DNA from 3 places in the Bradyrhizobium sp. CCBAU 11386 genome. Region 3 is predicted to be linked to each of the others. Evidence: predicted binding sites of a transcription regulator. Region 3 holds the regulator's gene; each other region holds the start of a gene.

Region 1 (7,460 bases), on a different contig from region 3:
GATGATCGGCGCGTCGTCCGTGACCTTGGCGAGCGTCGCTGTGAGATCGTCGGCACCGAAGCGCCCCGTGCGCCGGAAGCGCCGCGCCGGCAGGAAGGCGAGCTGATCGCCGAGGCCGGCGAGCCAGAACGGGCGACCGTCCTTGGTGAGACGCACGGCGTCGTTCTCGTAGACCGGAATGCCGGCCGCCTCCAGCGCACGATGCGCCACCGTCGGGCCATGCCCGGCCTGCTGCACGACCCTGTCCACCCAATAATCGTGATTGCCCATGACGGCATGGACGCCGAGCGGCGCTTTCAGGCCCGCGAGCACCCTGGCCCATTCGTTCGCGGGAATGATGCGCGTGACCTGGTGAAGTCCGGCGACATAGTCGCCGAGCAGCACGATGAGGTCGGCATTCAATCCATTGGTGCGGTCGACGATGGCCTCGATCCGCTCCAGCGACATCCAGGGATCGCAGGCATGGACGTCGGCGATCACGGCGATCTTGAGCGGCAGATCCGCCGGCCATTGCCGCGGGGTCGGATGATAGCGGGTGACGCCGAGCCGCAGCACCGGCTCGATACCGACGCCGTAGGCGGCGGTCGAGACACCGAGGGCGGACAGGCCGCCGAAGGAACGGATGAGATGACGGCGCGTGATCATAGAAGTCCGCTTCTGCTACGGCGTCTTGATGCGGTCCGATTGAAGCGGAATTGGGGTACGCTCGTGCAGACCGTCTGCATCCCGGTGCAGACCGTCTGCACAAGGGCTACCATCGGCTCTCGCCGACCAGCGCATCCAGCCGCGCCTTCAATTCGTCGGGCGCGCGGTAGTACCAGACACCGCCGAGCAGATCGCGAAAACGTGCATCGGCGCGCGCCTCGCGCTCGATGCGATCGATCGTCCCGACGCTGATCACGTCTTCGAGGGGACCGGCGGCCAGCAGCGACAACAGCACCGGGTTGGACTCGATCTTGAGGATCTCCAGGATCAGGTCGATCATCCTGTCGGGATCGTCCTCGCGCAGGTCGCGCTCGAAATCCATGATCGCGAACAGATTGTCGTCCTGGTCGCGCTCGGATCTGGAATATTGCTCGACCCAGGCGCGCGCAAGCTCGGCGACCGACAGGTTGGCACAATCGAGCGGCTCGCGCGGCGTGCGCTGCGCCAGATGGTCGGCATGCCACGCCTCGCGATCGGCGAGGCCTGCAATGCGCGACATCAAGGGATCGTCGGGACCGACATGCACGCCGCCCAGCAGCCAGCGCAGCCGGTCATTGTGCGCGGCTTCCTGCTCGACACGCGCCATCACCTCCGTGCCATGCGCATAGAATAGCGCCAGCAGGAACTTGTCGTTGAGCTGCATCACCGTCGGCTTGTCGGCCTCGGTCTTGAGAACATCGAGCACGAGATCGAGGGCGGCTTGCGGCCTGCGATGCGGCAGATGGTCGAAATAGATCTTGATGGCCCAGATGCTGCCGACCTGGTCGCGACGGCTGACGCGCTGAAGCGCGCACCACATCGACGCCAGCTCGCCAAGCGGCATCGAATCCAGCAGCGCCTCGGTCTCGTCGGGCGTGCGCAGCTGCGGCGCGGCCGCGATGGTCTCGAGCAGCCTCGTGTCGTCCGTCGGCGCCATTCCTTCCCACTCCAGTCCGTGTGCGGCAATCCTGCTCGCCGCGCGTTCGGATTAGTGCCGGGATGGAACCGGTGGGTTCACCGACTGCGGCGATCAGTCGTCGCTTTCGTCGGTGCCGAACAGGCCGAACTGTGCCGCATCGCGATTGGGTTCGGCGAGGCCGAGATGGCGGAAGGCGTGCGAGGTGAGCAGCCGGCCGCGCGGGGTGCGCTGGAGATAGCCGCACTGGATCAGATAGGGCTCGATGATGTCCTCGATCGCATCGCGCGGCTCGGAGAGCGCTGCGGCCATCGTCTCGACACCGACGGGACCGCCGCCATAGTTCATCGCGATGGTCGTGAGATAGCGGCGGTCCATGGCATCCAGGCCCGCGGCGTCGACCTCGAGCGCACTGAGTGCGTGATCGGCGATCTTGCGATCGATCGTGTCGGCATTCGCAGCCGAAGCGAAGTCGCGCACGCGCCGGAGCAGGCGCCCGGCGATACGCGGCGTGCCGCGGGCGCGGCGCGCGATCTCGTTGGCGCCATCCGCACTCATGCCGACATTGAGCACGCGCGCGCCGCGAGTGACGATGCTTTCCAGCTCTTCGATGGTGTAGAAATTCAGCCGCACCGGAATGCCGAAGCGGTCGCGCAGGGGATTGGTGAGAAGACCCGCGCGCGTGGTGGCGCCGACCAGAGTGAACTTCGACAACTCGATCTTCACCGAGCGCGCCGCCGGGCCCTCGCCGATGATGAGGTCGAGCTGAAAATCCTCCATCGCGGGATAGAGCACTTCTTCCACCGCAGGGCTCAGGCGATGGATCTCGTCGATGAAGAGCACGTCGCGCTCTTCGAGATTGGTCAGCAGGGCGGCGAGGTCGCCGGCCTTGGCAATCACTGGGCCCGACGTGGCGCGAAAGCCGACGCCGAGCTCCTTGGCCACGATCTGCGCGAGCGTGGTCTTGCCGAGGCCGGGGGGCCCGACGAACAGCACGTGATCCAGCGCCTCGCCGCGCTTGCGCGCCGCCTCGATGAAGATCGAGAGATTCTTGCGGGCCTGCTGCTGGCCGACGAAGTCGGACAGCGATTGCGGGCGCAGCGCGGTGTCACCGACGTCATCGGAGCGGCGCTCGGGCGTGACCATGCGGTTGGGCGTTGTCATATGGCCAGCCTATCAAACAATCTTCCGACGCACAGGGACAGCTGGACGTTAACGACCAAGATCGCGCTCTGCACCCACACCTCGGGCTCCCCGACGAAATCGAGCGACTTGGCCGTCGAGACCATAAGCACGAAATACAAGGCGGGCGCGAGAAGAAGGACATTCCACCACGCCACACGCCCACGGAGTCGTCCAATCCCGACAATGACCGCCGAGGCAATGAGAGCGGGCAAAGCCCACATCTTCAAACCAAGCAGCGTAATTCCGATCGCGTCGCGCGAGATCGAGAAACAGCGAACGACTCGGCTGAGGAAACATCCGGAAGCCGAAAACGCGATTGTTTCGAGAATACCCGCGATCACTGTCATCAGGAAAACAACGAGGAAGGCGCGTCCGAGATTCACCAGCTCCGGCCTACCTGATCCTTCGGCGTATAGGCCAGAACTCACTTCGCGAGCTCCTTCAGCCCGAGCCGGATCAGTTGCGCCGTCTCGGCATTCTCGCCCGCACTCCGCGATGCGGATGCAATCGCGGCGGCGGCCTGCGGCTGGCCGTAGCCGAGATTGACCAGCGCGGAGATCGCGTCCGCGACGGGCCGCGGCGCGCGCTGGTCGTCGACGGCGCCGGCAAGATGCACCACCGCCGGATCGACATTGGCAAAGGCGGGCGCCTTGTCCTTCAACTCGGTGACGATGCGCTCGGCGACCTTGGGGCCGACCCCGGGCGTGCGCGCCACCGCGGCCTTGTCGCGCAGGGCAATCGCATTGGCGAGGTCGGACGGCGCCAGCGTGCCGAGCACGGCGAGCGCGACCTTGGCGCCGACGCCCTGCACGGTCTGGAGCAGGCGAAACCATTCGCGCTCCTGGTCGGTGCGAAAGCCGAACAGCTTGATCTGGTCCTCGCGGACATAGGTCTCGATCGACAGCACGGCGGCCTCGCCCGGCGCGGGCAGATGCTGGAGCGTGCGCGCCGAGCAATGCACCTGGTAGCCGACGCCGCCGACGTCGAGGATGACATAGTCCTCGCCGTAGGAATCGATCAGGCCCTTCAGCTTGCCAATCATATCCCCACCACCTTCAGCCTGAGCGCCGTGCTCTGGCGGTGATGGGCGTGGGTGATGGCGATGGCGAGCGCGTCGGCGGCGTCGGCTGACGGCGGCTCGGCTTTCGGCAGCAATATCTTCAGCATCATCGCGATCTGTTGCTTGTCGGCATGGCCGGCACCGACCACGGTCTTCTTCACCTGGTTCGGCGCGTATTCGGCGACGCTGATGCCGAACATTGCGGGCGCCAGCATGGCGACGCCGCGGGCCTGGCCGAGCTTCAGCGTCGCAACGCCGTCCTTGTTGACAAAGGTCTGCTCGACCGCCGCTTCCATCGGCTTGTGATCGGACAGGACCGCCGCGAGCCCTTCATGGATCGCAAGCAGGCGGCTCGACAGTGGCAGGTCGTCCGGCGGTTCCACCGAGCCGCAGGCGACATAGATCAGGCGATTGCCCTCGGCCTCGATCACGCCCCAGCCGGTACGGCGCAGGCCGGGGTCGATGCCGATGATGCGAACGGGGCCACGAATCGGGAGCGCAGTCATGGGCCAGTGATAGCGGCTGGCTGCTTGGAGCGAAACAGAAACAGAACGAAAGTAACAGGGGAAGTGGGGCGCATGAGGCGGGTGCTGCCCGCCACATTCTCCGATGTCATACCCGCGAAGGCGGGTATCCAGTACGCCGCGGCCTCTCCGTATCCTCCCGGCGTCTCTGGAATACTGGGTCGCCCGGTCAAGCCGGGCGACGACAGCGGAGAGTGCAGCCCTACCCGCCCATCTTCGCCATCAGCGCGTCCGACACCTCGAAATTGGCGTAGACGTGCTGGACGTCGTCGTGCTCGTTGAGCAGGTCCATCAGCTTGAGCAGCTTCTCGCCGGTCTCGTCGTCCACGGCGACCGTGTTCTGCGGCTTCCAGATCAGCGCGGCCTTGCGCGGCTCGCCGAACTTGGCTTCCAGCGCCTTGGCGACGTCGCGATAGCCTTCGGTCGAGGCGTAGATCTCGTGGCCGCCTTCGCCCGAGATCACGTCGTCGGCGCCGGCCTCGATCGCGGCATCGAGCACGGCGTCGTCGGAGGCGACGCTGCGGTCGTATTCGATGATGCCGGTGCGATCGAACATGAAGGAGACCGAGCCGGTTTCGCCGAGGTTGCCGCCTGACTTGGTGAAGAAGGAGCGGATGTCGGAGGCGGCGCGGTTGCGGTTGTCGGTCAGCGCCTCGACGATGACGGCGACGCCGCCGGGACCATAGCCCTCGTAGCGGATCTCGTCATAGTTCTCGCCGTCGCTGCCGAGCGCCTTCTTGATCGCGCGCTCGATATTGTCCTTCGGCATGTTCTCCTGGCGCGCGGCGATCACGGCGGCGCGCAGGCGCGGGTTCATGGCGGGGTCGGGCGTCCCCAGCTTGGCGGCGACGGTGATTTCCCGCGCCAGCTTGCCGAACAGCTTCGACTTCTGGGCATCCTGCCGCCCCTTGCGGTGCATGATGTTCTTGAATTGGGAATGTCCGGCCATGCGTGGTCTCGTAAAGGAATCGTCAGCCAAGGTGAGGGTGGGAAGCGCGGCCTTATAGGCCGCCAACCCACCGAAATCAAAGAGGCTCTGCGACTTTAAGGTAACACAGTAATGCCTCGCGCCTAGATGTCAGGCATCGTTAACCCTGACTTCATTCCGGGCTGCGAAAATAACGTCCGACCGTCCCCCGACAAGAGAGACCTGATGGCGTTCGGACTATTTCGGAAGCGTCTGCCGGACATGGCTGCGCCTGCGGCCGCCCCGCAGGCCGCACAGCCGCCGGCCCATTCCGAGCCCGGCCCGGCCACGGAGGGCGATTCTGCCAGGGAAATCCTGGAACTGCTGGAACTCGAGCTGGGCGCGATGATTCGCCAGCTCGAGCGCGCCGCCAATTCGGTAGCCGGCGGCGCCGAAGCGACCGCCGTGACGCTTGCGGCCATTCGCGACCGCACCGACGCCCTGACCGGCCGCACCAACGCCGCGCAGTCGACCGCATCCACCTTCGCCCATGCCGCCGACAAGTTCACCCAGTCCGCCCAAGGCATCGGGGCGCAGGTTCGCGCGGCCGGCAAGCTCGCCGACGAGGCCAGTGCCGCGGCGCAGGAAGCCCGCGCCAATGTCGACCGCTTGCGGGAATCCTCCGCCGCCATCGGCAACGTCGTCAATCTGATCGCGCAGATCGCGCGGCAGACGACGCTGCTCGCGCTCAACTCGACCATCGAGGCCGCGCGCGCCGGCGCTGCGGGCAAGGGTTTTGCGGTCGTCGCCACCGAAGTGAAGGCACTCGCGGTGCAGACCCAGGGCGCGACGGAAGAGATCACCAAGAAGATCGACGCGCTCCAGCGCGACGCCGCCGGCTCGGCCGATGCCGTGCACCGCATTTCGCAGGCGATCGAGGCGATCCGCCCTGTCTTCGAGACCGTCAATGGCGCGGTCGCCGAGCAGAACGCCACCACGAGCGAAGTCTCCGGCAATGCCGCCAGCGCGTCGGAGTTCATCGTCTCGGTCGGCCAGAGCGCGGCCGAGATCGATGCTGCAACCAAGGCGGCCGAGACCCACGGCGAGAACGTCGCCAGCGCCGGCAAGGCGGTCACCACCTTCGCACAGAAGCTGAAATCGCGCTGCGCGGTGCTGCTGCGCCAGAGCGAGCACGACGACCGCCGCAAGACCGAGCGGCTGCCCTGCCATCTCAAGTTCGAGAGCGCGCGCGCCGTGATGCCGGTCTATGAGATCGCGATGGACGGCGTGCTGCTCGGCGGTGCGGACGCAGGCCGGCTGGCACCGCAAGCGATGATCGAAGGCAGCCTCGAACAGGTCGGCGCCTGCCGCCTGCGCGTCGTCGAGCAATCCAAGGCCGGAGCCCGCGCGCATTTCGTCAATCCCAATGCCGAGCTCCGCGAGAAGATCGAAGACCGGCTGTGGTCGATCCATGAGGAGAACACGGAGTTCGTCACCCGCGCCATGGAAGCGGGTAACGCGCTGACCGCGATCTTCGAGCGGGCGGTTGCACGCGGCGAGGTTGGGATCGACGACCTGTTCGACACCGACTATGTGGAGATTGCGGGCACCAATCCGCAGCAATACCGCACCAGATATCTGGACTGGGCCGACCGCGCGCTGCCGCCGTTCCAGGAAGCGTTTCTCGCCAAGGAACCGCGCATGGCGTTCTGCGCCATGGTCGACCGCAACGGCTTCCTGCCGGTGCACAACAAGATCTATTCGCATCCACAGCGGCCGGGCGACGTCGCCTGGAACACGGCCAACAGCCGCAACCGGCGCATTTTCAACGATCCGGCGGGGTTGGCGGCCGCGCTCGCCGAACGATTGATCGACCAGCTCGCCGACCGCATCGGCGGTCTCGGCGTGGAGCTCGCCGACATTGCCGGCAACGTCCAGGAAGTCGCAAACCGCGTCGCGAACCAGTCGGAACGGTTCCATCATCTCCAGGAGATGGCCGAGACGATGGTTTCGGCCAACCACGACATCGCCAATGCGTCGCAGGCGGTGCAAACGACGACGTCCGCTGCGGTCGGCGAGATCGCGCAGTCGCGCAGCGCGGTCGATACCGCCGTCAACCGCATCTCCGAGCTTGTCGCGGCCGTTGGGCGGATCGAGGCGCGCTTGAGCGCGGTCGGCTCGGCG
Region 2 (7,460 bases), on a different contig from region 3:
CACCGGCCGGTCGCAGGCGAAGGAGGCAATTTGCGCTGGGATATCATCGAGCTGCTGTTCTTCGCCTATCGCGACTTCGTCGGCGATCCCGACCAGGAGCTGGAGGCTTTCGGCTTCGGCCGGGCCCATCACCGCGTCATGCACTTCGTCTACCGCTATCCCGGGCTGAAGGTCGCCGATCTCCTCGACGTCCTGCGCATTACAAAACAGTCGCTCGGCCGGGTGCTCAAGCAGCTCCTGGACGAGGGCTATATCGTGCAGAAGACCGGCGACAATGACCGCCGCCAGCGCCTGCTCTACGCCACGCCGAAGGGCGAGGCGCTGGTGCAGAAGCTCGCCGGGCTCCAAACCACGCGGATCACCAAGGCGCTCGCCGAGATGGCGCCGCAGGACGCGGAGACGGTCAAGCGCTTCCTGCGCGCGATGATCGATCGCGACGATCCGGACAAGGTGCTGGAGACGATCTTCGCCTCCGTCAATCAAGACGCAAAGGAGTGACCGTGCCGCTCGCTGCCACGCTCGCCCGTCCGCCGGTGCAACCGGCCGATGATGCCCCGCATCTCCTGCTGGTCGACGACGACCGCCGCATCCGCGATCTGCTGTCGCGCTTCCTCGCCAGCGAAGGCTATCGCGTCTCGACCGCGGCCAGCGCCAGCGATGCGCGTTCGAAGCTCATGGGCCTGCATTTCGACCTCTTGATCCTCGACGTCATGATGCCCGGCGAGACCGGCTTCGACCTCGCCCGCTTCATCCGGACCTCCTCCTCGGTGCCGATCGTGATGCTGACGGCGCGCCATGAAGCGGAAGCCCGCATCGAGGGCCTTCAGATCGGCGCCGACGACTATGTCGCAAAACCGTTCGAGCCGCGCGAGCTCGCGCTGCGCATCAACAACATCCTCAAGCGCGCCGCCCCGCCGCCGCAGGCGGCGGTGGTGGAGAAGATCGCGTTCGGCCCCTACGTCTACCATCTCGATCGCGGCGAATTGCGCCAGGGCGAGGAGGTCATTCACCTCACCGACCGCGAGCGCGAGATGCTGCGGATTCTCTCGGAGACGCCGGGCGAGACCGTGCCGCGCAGCGCACTGACCGGCAATGGCAGCGTCAACGAGCGCGCCGTCGACGTGCAGATCAACCGCCTCAGGCGCAAGATCGAGACCGATCCCGCCAATCCGCTGTTCCTCCAGGCGGTGCGCGGCATCGGCTACCGGCTGGTGGCATCACCATAAAGCAGTGAAGCGCGACCGATGAGCACGATCGATACCGGCCTGACGCTGCTGAAGAGCGCCGCCGGCCGCGTATCCGCCGCCAATGGCTGGATGGGCAACGCGTTCAAGGGCTGGATGCCGACCGGCCTCTATGCCCGCGCGCTCCTCATCATGATCGTGCCGATGGTGATCCTGCAATCGGTCGTCGCCTTCGTGTTCATGGAGCGGCACTGGAACACGGTGACGCGCCGCCTGTCGGCCGCGGTGGTGCAGGACATCGCCGCGCTGATCGACGTCTACAAGGGCTATCCGCAGGACAAGGACCGCGACCAGATCCGCCGCATCGCCCAGCAGCGTTTGGGCCTCGTCGTCGATTTCCTGCCCGCCGGCGACATGCCGCCGCCGGGGCCAAAACCGTTCTTCTCGCTGCTCGACCAGACGCTGTCGGTGCAGCTCGGCCGCCAGATCGGGCGCTCGTTCTGGATCGACACGGTCGGCCGCTCCAACCTCGTCGAGATCCGCATCCAGCTCGACGACGCCGTGATGCGGGTGTTCGCGCAGCGCAGTGCGGCCTACGCCTCGAACTCGGAAATCTTCCTGTTCTGGATGGTCGGCACGTCCTCGATCCTGCTGATCGTCGCAGTGCTGTTCCTGCGCAACCAGATCAAGCCGATCCTGCGTCTTGCCGATGCCGCCGAAAGCTTCGGCAAGGGACGCGAGGCACCGAACTTCAGGCCGCGCGGCGCGCGCGAGGTGCGGCGCGCGGCGGTCGCCTTCCTCGAAATGAAGTCGCGCATCGAGCGCACGATGGAGCAGCGCACCGCGATGCTGGCCGGCGTCAGCCACGATCTGCGCACCATCCTGACCCGCTTCAAGCTCGAGCTGGCGCTGATCGGCGACAGCCCGGAGCTCGAGGGCATGCGCAAGGACGTCGACGAGATGTCGATGATGCTGGAAGACTACCTCGCCTTCGCCCGCGGCGATTCCGGCGAGCAGTCGCAGCCGACCGACATGGCGCAGGCGCTCGAGGAGTTGCGCAGCGATGCCGAACGCCACGGCCACGCTGCGACCGTCGCATTCAACGGACTGCCGGTGGTGACGGTGAAGCCGGCCTCGTTCAAGCGCTGCCTCGCCAACCTCGTCACCAATGCGGCGCGCTACGGCAAGAGCATCGCCATCACCGGCCAGCGCGATCACCGTTATCTGACCGTCACGGTCGACGACGACGGCCCGGGCATTCCCGCGCATCTGCGCGAAGAGGTGTTCAAGCCGTTCCTGCGGCTGGACAACGCCCGCAACCAGGACGAAGGCGGCACGGGCTTAGGCCTCGCCATCGCCCGCGACATCGCCCGCTCCCACGGCGGCGACATCACGCTCGGCGACAGCCCGATGGGCGGATTAAGGGCGAGCGTGCGAATACCGGTGTAGCTGTTCTTACCTCTCCCCGCTTGCGGGGAGAGGTCGGATCGCCCCCGGCGATGCGAAGCATCGTCCGCCGCGATCCGGGTGAGGGGGTACAGGTCCCTCGACGATCGCGCCTGTGGAGAGAGGCCCCTCACCCCAACCCTCTCCCCGTAAGAACGGGGCGAGGGAGCGCACCGGTTTCGCGGTGAGCCTACTTCGGCAGCAGGTTCTTCAGCTTGTCGACGTCGCGCACGTTCATCTTGAAGCCGCCGGGCATCACGATGTCGCCGGGCTTCTGGTCCGGCTTGCAGGCGCCCAGCCATTTCGCTTCGAGCGTCATGGTGGTGTCGCGCCCCGCGGTGCCGGCGGCGCCGCCTTGCGCGTGTGACGAGGTCTTCACCGTATAGGCCGAGTTGAAATCGCCGGTGATCTCGGCATGCGAGGTGGTGCTGATGCCGGCGACGCTGCACTCGGAATCGCTGACATAACCGGTCGCGGTCTTCTTGATGTCCTGCTTGGCGCAGATCTGCTTGGCCATCGGGGAGACGTTGTTGTTCATCTCCTTGTCGACGGTCTCGTCGGTGCAGTGCTGCATGGTCATTTCCGGCATCGCAGAGCCGCTCCTGACCATCTTCAATTCCCACAGGCCGGCCTTGCGCACCGGCAGATCGTCGGCGCAGGCGCTGCCGGCCGACAACACGAAGCAAACGGCCGAGCCGAGCAAAGCAAGTTTGCGCGTCATGTGGGATGCTCCCGGCTGAGAGATCGCTGCGCTACGGAAACGCCTCAGTACAGCGTGCGGATCGGCTGATCGGCGGCGCCATAAGGCACCCAGCGGCAGGAGAACGAGATGTATCCGCCCTCATAGGCCTGCACGCCGAGGAATTTGACGACCTTGCCGTAGCGCGCGCAATGATCGACCGCGACCTGCCGCGCATCGACCTGATTGGCCATCGAATAGGCGATGATGCCGCCGGTGTCGTTGCCCTTGAACGGAGGCACCGGAAGGATATCGGCGCGCGCCGACTGGCTCGCCATCATACCCAGGGCAAGAAGGCCGGCGGCCGCAATGATTCGCATTCCCGTTACTCCAATTGGTTGGCGCCAGTTTACGGTGCCGGGACGGAAGTGAAAAGAACTGAAGCCCTGTCGAATGCGACGTTATGGTCAACTCCTGGCCAAGTGTTGCCGCGCTGCACTTGACCTCACCCGCCCTTCGCGGCACCGTCCGACCTTCGCAGATCATGCTGTCTGGATTGCCCATGCGCGCCTCGACCTCCCTGAAATCGCTCCGCTTTGCCGCCGTGCTCGGCCTCCTGTTCGGGGCGCTGTCGCTCGGTGAGGCCAGGGCGGCTAATCCGCTGGAGCTGAACTTCTGGCTGAGCGGACCGCGCTATGACGGCAGCGTCGCCGATTGCGACAAGGCGCTACCGACGATCGCCACCCAGTTCTGGGAGAAGGAAAGCGCCTTCTGGAATTCCTCGTTGAAGATCACCGGCTTCTCCGCCGTGCGCGAGGCCGCGTTCCGGCCCTGGCAGTCCGACAACATTCCGCGCCGCTATTGCACCGGCGAGGCCATGCTCAACGACGGCAAGGTGCGCAAGGTGCATTTCTCGATCATCGAGGACGGCGGCTTTGCCGGTTACGGCAATGGTGTCGAATGGTGCGTGGTCGGGCTCGACCGCAACTGGGCCTACAATCCGGCTTGCCGCGCCGCCAAGCCCTAATTCGACAAGCCCTGATTCGGACCTAGCCCAGCGGCCTGACGGAGGCCGCCCGAATTTTGTTCTTGAAATGTTCTTATCGCCTGCTAGGCTCGATTGCACAGTCTAGTTGAGGGGCGTCGCCATGTTTCATTCCAGATTGCACTCATTCTCCCGCCTGATGATCTCGCTGGTCCTTGCCCTGCCCCTTGCCGCCGGGCTGGTCTCGCTGGCGGGCGTCGCGCAAGCCCAGGACAAGCGGCAGAACGCGCCCGGCGAATTCGATTTCTACGTGCTGTCGCTGTCGTGGTCGCCCTCCTTCTGCGAGGAGGCGGCCGAGCGCGGCGGCCGCTCCCAGATCCAGTGCAGCGGCCGGCCCTATGCTTTCGTGGTGCACGGGCTGTGGCCGCAATATGAGAACGGCTTTCCGGAATATTGCCAGCGGCCGGCGCCGCGGCTGAACCGCAGCATCGTCTCCTCGATGCTCGACCTGATGCCGGCGCCGGGCCTGATCTTCAACGAATGGGACAAGCACGGCACCTGCTCGGGGCTCGCCGACCGCAGCTATTTCGAGACGATCCGGAAAGCGCGCGCCGCGATCAAGATTCCGGCCGAGTATCTCGACCTGTCGCAGGCCAAGACCGTGGCGCCGGCGGAGGTCGAGGAGGCCTTCATCAAGGCCAATCCGGGCCTCGGCAGCGCCGCCGTCTCGGTCACCTGCAACCGGACGCGGCTTTCCGAGGTCCGCATCTGCCTCAGCAAGGACCTGCAATTCCGCGCCTGCGAGGAGATCGACCGCCGCGCCTGCCGCCGCGACCAGGTGACGATGCCGCCGATCAGGGGTGGGTAGACGGGCTCTCGTGCCCCGGATGCGGTGCAATGCGCCGCGAAACGCGGCGTGGTGCACCGCTGATCCGGGGCCCATCACGAACGAAGAAGCTGGGTCCCGGCTCAGCGGCGCAGCGTTACACGCTGCACCGCGTCCGGGACACGCATTAGTGCCTCTTTGCTCAGGCCGTGACGTGGCGTAGTGCTCTTTCCATGAACTACCGTCACGCCTTCCATGCCGGCAACTTCGCCGATGTCATCAAGCACATCGTGCTGGCGCGCATCCTCACTTACTTGCAGGACAAGCCGGGGGCGTTCCGCGTCATCGACACCCATGCCGGTGCCGGCCTGTACGATCTTGAAAGCGACGAGGCGCGGCGCGGCGGCGAATGGCTGACCGGCATCGCGCGGCTGATGCAAGCGCGCCTGTCGAACGAGACCGCCGCGCTGACCAAGCCTTATCTCGACATCGTCCGCGCCTTCAATCCGAAGGGCGAGCTCAAGGCCTATCCGGGTTCGCCGCTGATCGCGCGCGGCCTGCTCAGGCCGCAGGACCGCCTCGTCGCCTGCGAGCTCGAGCCGAAAGCACGCAAGGCGCTGATCGACGTGCTGCGCCGCGACGAGCAGGCCCGCGTGGTCGATCTCGACGGCTGGGTGGCGCTGCCGGCCTTCGTGCCGCCGAAGGAACGGCGCGGGCTGGTGCTGATCGATCCGCCATTCGAGGCAAAGAACGAGTTCGAACGGCTGGGCGAAGTCTTCTCGGAGGCTTTCGCAAAATGGCCGACCGGTATCTATGTAATCTGGTATCCCGCCAAGAGCCGGCGCGCCACCGACACGCTGACGCAGCTCGTGGCGCGGCTCGCAGCCGCAGCAAAGCCGCCGGGCAAATGCCTGCGCCTCGAATTCAGTGTCGCGCCGCAAGCCGACGGCGCCGCCCTCACCTCTACCGGACTGCTGATCGTCAATCCCCCTTACACGCTGCATGGCGAGCTCAAGACGATCCTGCCCGAGCTCGAAATGCCGCTCGGCCAGGGCGGCGCTGCCAGATTCCGATTAGAGGTGCCGAGGCCGTAACACTCCGGCATTTAGGAAAAAGATGCAGGAGCGGTAGTCAATCTGCAAAGAACCGTATTATGCTATTTCCGTGACTGGCTTTACGTTCCGCTTCCGCGAATGGTTGCGGCGGAGTGAAGGCCTAAGAAAGATCCGGCCGGACCGAAAGGTCCGCCCAAGGATGGCCAGCTCCCGGGCTCCGTAAGGCCCGGTCATGTCGTGACGTGAGTCTGCGTCGCGGCGGAGGAGCAATGAGGGGGAGTTTCCCGATGGCCATGACGGGAACGGTCAAGTTCTTCAACGGCGAGCGCGGCTACGGCTTTATCAAGCCGGATGACGGCGGTCGCGATGTCTTCGTTCACATCACTGCTGTGGAGCGAGCGGGACTGAAGGACCTTGCCGAAGGACAGCGTATTACTTTCGAAGTCGAACCGGACAAGAAGGGGAAGGGACCGAAGGCGGTCAATTTGGTCATCCTCTCCTAGCGGGCCTGACTCAAAAAACCTGGCGCAAAAAAGTCCCGGCCGCGAGCGGCCGGGAGGTTATTGTCCGGTATTTTCTTATTTGGCTATCAGAAGTGATAGTTCACGCCTGCGCGCACAACGCTGGCGCTATAGCCGTTTGACACGCCTGTAATTGCGAACTGACTCGTCGACAGATCGATGTAGAGATATTCGAGCTTGGCGGTCCAGTTGGGCGCGAAGCCCACTTCCGCACCGGCACCGATGGTCCAGCCGGCGCTGGTGTGCGACTCGGTCCAGCCGAAGGTCTGCGCGCGCAGCTCGCCGAAGGCGAGGCCGGCGGTGCCGTAGAACAGCACGTTGCTGAAGGCATAGCCGGCACGGCCGCGCAGGGTGCCGAACCACGGATTGGAGAACTTCCACGGCGCGAAGGTGTCATCAGCGCCGGCGGCCTGGATATCGCCCTCGACGCCGAACACCCATGGACCGTTCTGGAAATTATAGCCGGCCTGAATGCCGCCGACGAAGCCGGAGGGCTTTACGGGTGAGTTACTCACCGACCCCCACTCATAGCCGAGATTGGCACCAAGATACGGACCAGCCCAGCTATAGGCATTGAGCGGCTGATTGACGGTATAGGGCGCACGCTGCCCGTAACTGAGATCGGCGGCCTCTGCCGAAGCTGTCCAGCCGGCGGCAACCAACACGGCTGCGCCCACAACGAGCCTCTTCATCACACACTCCAACGCAACTGCCGTAAACCGGTGCGATGCCTGCGCCGCCGCGCCGGGCCATGTCGCATGGTT
Region 3 (7,460 bases):
TTGGCGAATTTGGTGAGGATCACGGGATGGCCGCTGGCCCAGGCCTTGCCGGGAAGGCCCTCGTCGTATCCGAAGCGCAAGTTCTCGCTCACGGCCTTGAACGCGGACAGCCCTTCGCCATAGAGACCGCCGCCGAATTCCAGCCGCATGCGCGTCCGGTCGGGCACCCAGAGTTCAACGACGCGAATGAAGGTTTTCATCGACCGTGCCCGCCGCCTCAAGCCATTGACAGCATCGGCGATCTGGCCGCGGAACGGACGTTCAAAATTCAGGCAGCGCCGCGCAAACTTCGTGCGACGGGGAGGCGCGGGGGGATCTCGGCGAATTGGATTCTCAGGACACAAACCATCCCGTCTCGCCGGCCACGGCCGGCGATGGCGATTTCAATCCTGGCCCCGACCCGTGAGCCGGGGTAGGTACGTCAGCCGATCGGCAGGCGGGTGATGGTCGGCCGACCATCGGCGATCACCTGCGGCTTGTGTTCACGCTCGCCGACGGGCTGGGTCACCGGCAACTGCAGCACGGTCGCGCGCTGGCCTTCGACGAGCTGCGTCACCAGTACGTATTTGCCGTCGGGGAATTCGATCGCGTCGTGATGGCGATCGGGAATGTGCGGATCGATCTTGCCGAACTTGCCGACACGGGAATTGATGGTGCGCGTCCAGATCCATCGATTGTCGTAGCGGACGTTGTCGGCGAAGGCGAGCTCCGTCCCCGGCAGCAGGCAGACTGCGACGGACATGTCGGCCTCGGAGGCGAAGCCGCGCGTCGAGGTGCCTCGGAAGGTGGTCGTGACGATCGTCTCGCCGACTTCTGCGGGACGCGTCGCGACGGCATGCAGGCTGTAGTCACACATCGGGTGCTCCTCATTCAGGGATAGCGACCCGCGCCTCCTTCGGAGGCACAGGCCTCTATCAGAGTGGAAGCATGTTAGCGTCTTCTCGGTTGTAGGCAAATCTGCGGCTTGGGTTCGCAGGCTGCCATCACAATATCTTTTTCAAATGCACGAGGAACAAAGTCCGCTCTCGCGCATTTGGCGTGCGTCTCCGTCAGCGACCAGCAGGTGCCGACCAGCCCGAATATTGCCAGGCGGGTTGCGACGGCTGCGCGACGGCATTGCGGGCATTGCGCAATTGCTCGCTCGTCGTCGTCTGCGCTGCCTTGCGGACAGGGTGTAACTGTGCGGCGAAGGCTTGCGACGCCGATGCTGCGATCAGCGCCATCGTGACGGCGCTCAAAACGATCTTGCGCATGATGGTCTCCTCGATCTCCAGCGCCGCGAAGCGATGAGGGCTTCGTGCGGCGTGCCGAGGATGTAGCGCTGGAGAAGGGGCCGGATAATCTGTGCAAAACCAGAAAGACTATCCAGCCGGAACGGACAATCGTCCGCTCCAATCGTCAACGCGCGGGTCGCCAACCGGCGGCCGCGCTCAGTACTTGCGGTACAGGCCGATCAGCTTGCCCTGAATCTTCACCCGGTTGGGCGGCAGGATGCGGACCTCATAGGCCGCATTGGCGGGCTCGAGCGCGATCGAGGCACCGCGGCGGCGGAAGCGCTTCAGCGTCGCTTCCTCGTCGTCGATCAGCGCCACCACGATGTCGCCGGTGTCGGCGCTCTCGTTGCGCTGGATCAGCGCCATGTCGCCGTCGAGGATGCCGGCTTCGACCATCGAGTCGCCGCGCACTTCGAGCGCGTAGTGCTCGCCCGAACCGAGCATGTCAGGCGGTACGCTGATGGTGTGGCTGCGGGTCTGCAGCGCTTCGATCGGTGTGCCGGCCGCGATGCGGCCCATCACCGGCACCGCGACGGGGCGCTCGCCCTCGTCTACGGGCGCGCTGGAGCCCGCTCGCACCTTGCCGAGATTGCCCTCGATGACGCTCGGCGTGAAGCCACGGCGGCTGCCGGCGGCGGCCTGGAGCTCGGGCAGCTTGATCACCTCGATCGCGCGGGCCCGGTTGGGCAGACGCCGGATGAAGCCGCGCTCCTCCAATGCGGTGATCAGGCGATGGATGCCTGACTTCGAGCGCAGGTCGAGCGCGTCCTTCATCTCGTCGAAGGAGGGCGGCACGCCGCTTTCCTTCAAACGCTCGCTGATGAATCGCAGAAGCTCGTATTGTTTGCGCGTTAACATCTCGACCAAATCCCCCGGTTGATGTCGTTCGATTCCGAGACGGTGAATTCAGCGGCGAGCCGCCAGATGCTCGAAACAAATCATGAACGGACACTATATGTTCGATATGTGTTCCGCAACTGCTTAATTTACCGTGAACGCGACAAAGTTCGCGGAACGCGCATGACCAGCGGGTTCAGGCGGGCAGTCGCAGCACCTCGCAAGGCGTGCCGGCCTCGGCCTTGGGCGCGAACGGCGCGCGCACGAGAAGTGCCTGTGCCGCAGCGAGATTCGCAAGCAGTGAGGAATCCTGATGATCGACGGGAAGGGCGACAAGCGTGCCGTCGTCGCGCCGCTCCAGACGTGCGCGCAGATAATCTTCGCGCTGGTCATTGGCACCGATGTCGCGGCCGAGCACGGCGCGCTCGCGACGGTGGTGAATCACGGCGCGGCCCGACAGAGCGCGAATCAACGGCACCATGAACAGGAAGGCGCACACATAGGACGACACGGGATTGCCGGGCAGGCCGATCACACCCATCGCTCCTAACCGGCCGTGCATCATCGGCTTGCCCGGCCGCATCGCGATCTTCCAGAACGCCATCGCGATGCCTTCATCCCTCAGCGCCTGCTGAACCAGATCGTGGTCGCCGACCGAGGCGCCGCCGGTCGTAATCAGGATATCGGCGCCGCTCTCGCGGGCGCGGCGGATGCCGGCGGTGGTGGCCTCCAGCGTATCAGCGGCAACACCGAGATCGATGGTATCTGCGCCCTCCTGGCGGGCGAGCGCGTGCAGGGCGTAGCCGTTGGAATAGACGATCTGGCCGGGACCCGGTGTGGCGCCAGGCATCACCAGTTCGTCGCCGGTGGCGAGGATCGCGACCTTCGGACGGCGTCGGATGGGGAGGTGCGGGTGATTCATCCCGGCCGCGAGCGCGAGGTCGCGCTCGGTGAGCCGGGTTCCCTTGCGCAGGAGCACGTCGCCCTCGGAGAAGTCGACGCCGGCGGGGCGGATGTGCCGCCCCGTGACGGCGGCTTGCTTGATCGTGATGCGCCTGCCCTCGGCGACCGTGTCCTCTTGGATCACGACCGCGTCCGCGCCGGCCGGAACGACGCCGCCGGTGAAGATTCGCATCGCTTCGCCGACGCCGACCGATCCCGCAAACGGCCGGCCCGCCGCGACCTCGCCGATCACGGTGAGCTGTGCGTCGACCTTGGCCGCATCGGCCGCGCGCACGGCGTAGCCGTCCATCGCCGACATCGCCTCCGGCGGCTGCGTACGCCGCGCCGCGACGTCGCGCGCGAGCACGCGGTGGTAGGCCTCATCGAGTGGAATCATCTCTTCAGGCAACGGCTCCACGCCGGCCAGCACTGCGGCGAGCGCGTCAGAAACCGGCATCAAGGCCACGGGGAAGACTCCTGCTGGGCACGTTCGGACGAATGAACGGCGAACGTTCTATCCGAGTGCGGGCGCAGAGGCAAAACAGCGACGAAGCAGGATAATTCATCCCGTCGCTCGGCCGCTCTTCTATGGAGAACGCCAAGTGCGGCGCGGCATAACCCTGACGATCAGAAAGACCGGTACGAGTATGGCCATGGCAGGACGACAATTGACGAGAGCCACGGCCAGTATCGGTCAACGACCGGTCTGCTGGTCCGGACGGGCGTCCGGCGCCACGTCGGGAGCTTTGGGGCCTTGATCCTTGTCGGGCAGCGGATCGGCCTGGGATTTCAGGTCGGCGGCCTTGCTGATCAGCTTGGCGGAAAGGTCAGAATCCGACGTCGTTCTGGCGAATTCGAGCAGAAGAGAGGCCTGTTTGGTGAGATAGGTCTTGCCCAACACGATGATGCGTCCGTCCGTAGAAGTCCCAACGGACTCAAGAGTCCGGAAGCGGGCATTCCGTTCCCGGAACTCTGTATAAAAATGTACAAAGTGATTTGGTTCCTCATCTCGGGCGAGATCGGTTCCGCGGAACTCCCCGGTTTCACCCGCCGGCCGGTGTATCTCGATCAGATTCCCAGCGCTTTGAGCGCATCGCCGACGTCGCGGGGCGAGGTCACATGCACCGCGGTCAATCCGCGCGCCCGCGCGCCCTCGACGTTTTCGGCGAGGTCGTCGAAGAACACGATGCGCCTGGCGGGCACGCCGATGGCCGCCACGACATGGTCGAAGGCCGCCGCGTCCGGCTTGCGCAGGCCGATGCTGGACGACAGATAAAGCTCGCGGAAATGGCCGAGCAGGCCGGCATACTCCTTCGAGAAATGGTCCACATGCGGCCGGTTGGTGTTGGAGAAGGCGTAGAGCGGCATCCGCTTCGCCGCACGCTGCAATAGCTCCGCGATATCAGGCATCTCGCCCGCGAAGATCGCGTTCCAGCCCTCGAGGAATTGCGCATCCGAGATGCCGATCCCGAGCGAGGCGCGCAGCGAGGCGAAATAGTCCTCGTCGCTGATCTTGCCGACCTCGTGCAGCCGATAGGCCTCGCTGTCGCGCACATAGCGGGCAACGATCGCCTCCGGCTTGCAGCCGGCATGTCCCGCCCAGCAGGCGATCGCCTTGGAGAAATCGATGTCGAGCACGACGCGCCCGAGATCGAACAAAAGCGCATCTGCGCTGCCGGGAGAGAGCGAGGTCATTGCATCCTTTCAGATCAGTATCGGTAAGGTTCGTGGTCGAACAGCGGGAACGCGCTGAACACGCTCGGCGCATTCGTTGCAGTTGCCTGATGCAGGCAGGACTTGTTGACCTCGGCGAACGAGGTGGCGCCCAACAGGCCGAGGCAGCGCAGCACCTCGTCCTCCAGAAGCTCCAGCATCCGCGTCACGCCGGCTTCGCCGGCCGCCGCCAGCGCCCAGCATTGCAACCGGCCGATGCCGACAAGGTCGGCGCCCGCCGCAATCGCCTTGACGATGTCGGTGCCACGGCCGAAGCCGCCGTCGACCATGATCTTGGCGCGGCCCTTCACGGCCTCGACGATTTCCGGCAGCATATGCATGGCGCCGCGGCCGTGATCGAGCTGGCGGCCGCCATGGTTCGAGACGTAGATCCATTCGACGCCGTGATCGATCGCGATCAGCGCGTCCTCGGCGGTGGCGATACCTTTGAGGATCAGCGGAACCTTGAACTTGTCCTTGATCATCTTCACGGTCCGCCACTCCAGGCCCTTCTGGAAATCGCCGCCGGTGGCGCGCAGGCGGCTCTCGCGAACGTAGCGCTTGGCGATGTCACGTTCGCGACGGCTGTAATGGGCGGTGTCGACGGTCAGGCAGAAGGCGGCGTAGGCGTGCTTCTCCGCCCGGCTGACGACATCGGCGACGAAGGCGTCGTCGCCGCGCACATAGAGCTGGAACAGGCGCAGCGCATCGGGAGCGGCCTCGGCGGTCTTCTCCAGGCCGGGCTCGGACACCGAGCTCAGCATGTGCGCAGCACCGAAGGTGCCGGCGGCACGGGCGACGCTCGCCGCGCCATCCGGGTCGAAGATCTCGAGCGCGCCGACCGGCGCGAGCACCACCGGCAGGCGCATCCTGCGGCCGAACTGTTCGACGGAGCCATCGACCTTGCGCACGTCGCGCAGCACCCGCGGGCGGAACGCGATCTCGTCCAGCGCCATCCGGTTGCGGCGCATCGTGGTCTCGGTCTCGGCGGCGCCGACGATATAGTCCCAGGCATTCTGGTTGAGGTTGGCGCGCGCCTTCCGGATGAATTCGTGCAGATTCTGGAACGGCTCGCCGCTGGCGCCGAGTTCGACGTTCCTTTCCGGCCGGATGCGGGGTGCTTCGTTCATTATTATCCTCCCGAGAATTTGAAGCCTTGTTTCATCGCCTAACCCGTCCAGCTCTCCAAAACCATCCTAAAATCGCATAGCTGCGGGGCGTGGGTCGATCGACGGTTGCCGATTTGCGCGAAACGGTTTCGGAACGTTGCCAAAAGTTTAGGTCCGGGCGAAGGGATTTTTGCGGCGGACCCGCCGGCGTGGCAGCCCGGCCTTGAAGAAACCAGAATGGTATTGTGAGAAGCGGGCTGGATCGCCATTTGCATGGCGCCTCCCAAGCCCCAAGAGAACCGCTAAAGCAAGAAGGCCAGCCTATCCATGCGGAAAACCCTGCTGTTCCCCCTGGGCGCGCTCACCGGAGCGTGTTTGACCCTTCTGGTAGCCAGTCCGCACGGCGGCGTGTGGGCGGCACGGGCGGCAGCGAGCGCGGATGATGCCTATTCCCAGCTCAATTTGTTCGGCGAAGTCTTCGAGCGCGTGAAGGCGAGCTATGTCGAGAAGCCCGACAATGCCAAGCTGATCGAAGGCGCGATCACCGGCATGGTGACCTCGCTCGATCCGCATTCGCGCTACATGAACGACAAGGCCTGGACCGAGATGCAGGAGACCACCTCCGGCGAGTTCGGCGGGCTCGGCATCGAGGTCACGATGGAGGAGGGCCTGGTCAAGGTTGTCTCGCCGATCGACGACACGCCGGCGTCCAAGGCCGGCATCATGTCCGGCGACCTCATCAGCAAGATCGATGGCGATGCCGTGCAGGGCATGACGCTCGAGCAGGCCGTCAACAAGATGAAGGGCCCGGTCGACACCAAGACCAAGCTCACGATCGTGCGCAAGGGCGCCGACGCGCCGCTCGACATTGCGATCACTCGCGAGATCATCCATGTGCGGCCCGTCCGCTTCCACGTCGAGAACGGCGACATCGGCTATATCCGCGTCACCTCGTTCAATGAGCAGACCACCGATGGCCTGAAGAAGGCGATCGCGGCGATCTCCAGGGAGATCCCGCAGGAGAAGCTCGCGGGCTATGTGATGGACCTGCGCAACAATCCGGGCGGCTTGCTCGACCAAGCCGTGTCGGTGTCGAGCGCGTTTCTTCAGCGCGGCGAGGTGGTCTCGACCCGTGGACGCAGTCCGGAAGAAACCCAGCGCTTCACCGCGCATGGCGGCGACCTGACCAAGGGCAAGCCGCTGGTCGTCCTGATCAACGGTGGCTCGGCCTCGGCTTCCGAGATCGTGTCCGGCGCGCTGCATGACCACAAGCGCGCGACCCTGATCGGCACGCGCTCGTTCGGCAAGGGCTCGGTGCAGACCATCATTCCGCTCGGCGCCGGCAATGGCGCGCTGGCGCTGACCACGGCGCGCTACTACACGCCGTCGGGCCGCTCGATCCAGGCCCAGGGCATTGCGCCCGATATCGAGATCCTCCAGGACGTGCCGCCCGAGCTGAAGGGCCGGATGGATACCATGGCGGAGTCCCAGATGCGCGGCCATCTGTCGGCCTCCGACGGCACCGAGCAGACGGGATCGCAGTCCTACGTCCCGCCGGAAGAGAAGGACGACAAGGCCCTGCACG

Evidence for each region. Region 3 encodes LexA, which represses DNA repair genes until DNA is damaged. Its sites were predicted from a motif close to TGTTCNNNNTGTGTTCNG; they were not measured.
Region 1: a site for LexA is predicted at 4,382-4,399, ahead of ruvC (crossover junction endodeoxyribonuclease RuvC). Genes of this name have one in related genera too.
Region 2: a site for LexA is predicted at 4,394-4,411, ahead of XI09_RS36240 (ribonuclease T2). Genes of this name have one in related genera too.

The regions. Positions count from the first base shown of each region.
Region 1 covers NZ_LBKA01000230.1:48,901-56,360, reverse strand. The annotation lists gene XI09_RS22300 (metallophosphoesterase) at 1-645, opposite strand, end outside; gene XI09_RS22295 (DUF6869 domain-containing protein) at 752-1,621, opposite strand; gene ruvB (Holliday junction branch migration DNA helicase RuvB) at 1,715-2,764, opposite strand; gene XI09_RS22285 (hypothetical protein) at 2,761-3,213, opposite strand; gene ruvA (Holliday junction branch migration protein RuvA) at 3,210-3,827, opposite strand; gene ruvC (crossover junction endodeoxyribonuclease RuvC) at 3,824-4,351, opposite strand; gene XI09_RS22270 (YebC/PmpR family DNA-binding transcriptional regulator) at 4,572-5,318, opposite strand; partial or broken gene XI09_RS46230 (methyl-accepting chemotaxis protein) at 5,445-6,341, shown strand; gene XI09_RS22260 (methyl-accepting chemotaxis protein) at 7,098-7,460, shown strand, end outside.
Region 2 covers NZ_LBKA01000255.1:18,937-26,396, forward strand. The annotation lists gene XI09_RS36210 (MarR family transcriptional regulator) at 1-498, shown strand, start outside; gene XI09_RS36215 (response regulator) at 495-1,226, shown strand; gene XI09_RS36220 (ATP-binding protein) at 1,245-2,633, shown strand; gene XI09_RS36225 (DUF3617 domain-containing protein) at 2,821-3,351, opposite strand; gene XI09_RS36230 (hypothetical protein) at 3,396-3,689, opposite strand; gene XI09_RS36235 (hypothetical protein) at 3,872-4,336, shown strand; gene XI09_RS36240 (ribonuclease T2) at 4,458-5,162, shown strand; gene XI09_RS36245 (23S rRNA (adenine(2030)-N(6))-methyltransferase RlmJ) at 5,354-6,214, shown strand; gene XI09_RS36250 (cold-shock protein) at 6,463-6,678, shown strand; gene XI09_RS36255 (outer membrane protein) at 6,765-7,388, opposite strand.
Region 3 covers NZ_LBKA01000235.1:44,009-51,468, reverse strand. The annotation lists gene XI09_RS24195 (GAF domain-containing protein) at 1-200, opposite strand, end outside; gene XI09_RS24190 (hypothetical protein) at 422-856, opposite strand; gene XI09_RS24185 (hypothetical protein) at 1,050-1,253, opposite strand; gene lexA (transcriptional repressor LexA) at 1,431-2,132, opposite strand; gene XI09_RS24175 (molybdopterin molybdotransferase MoeA) at 2,308-3,519, opposite strand; gene XI09_RS24170 (hypothetical protein) at 3,748-3,954, opposite strand; gene XI09_RS24165 (HAD family hydrolase) at 4,122-4,748, opposite strand; gene XI09_RS24160 (alpha-hydroxy acid oxidase) at 4,763-5,896, opposite strand; gene XI09_RS24155 (S41 family peptidase) at 6,203-7,460, shown strand, end outside.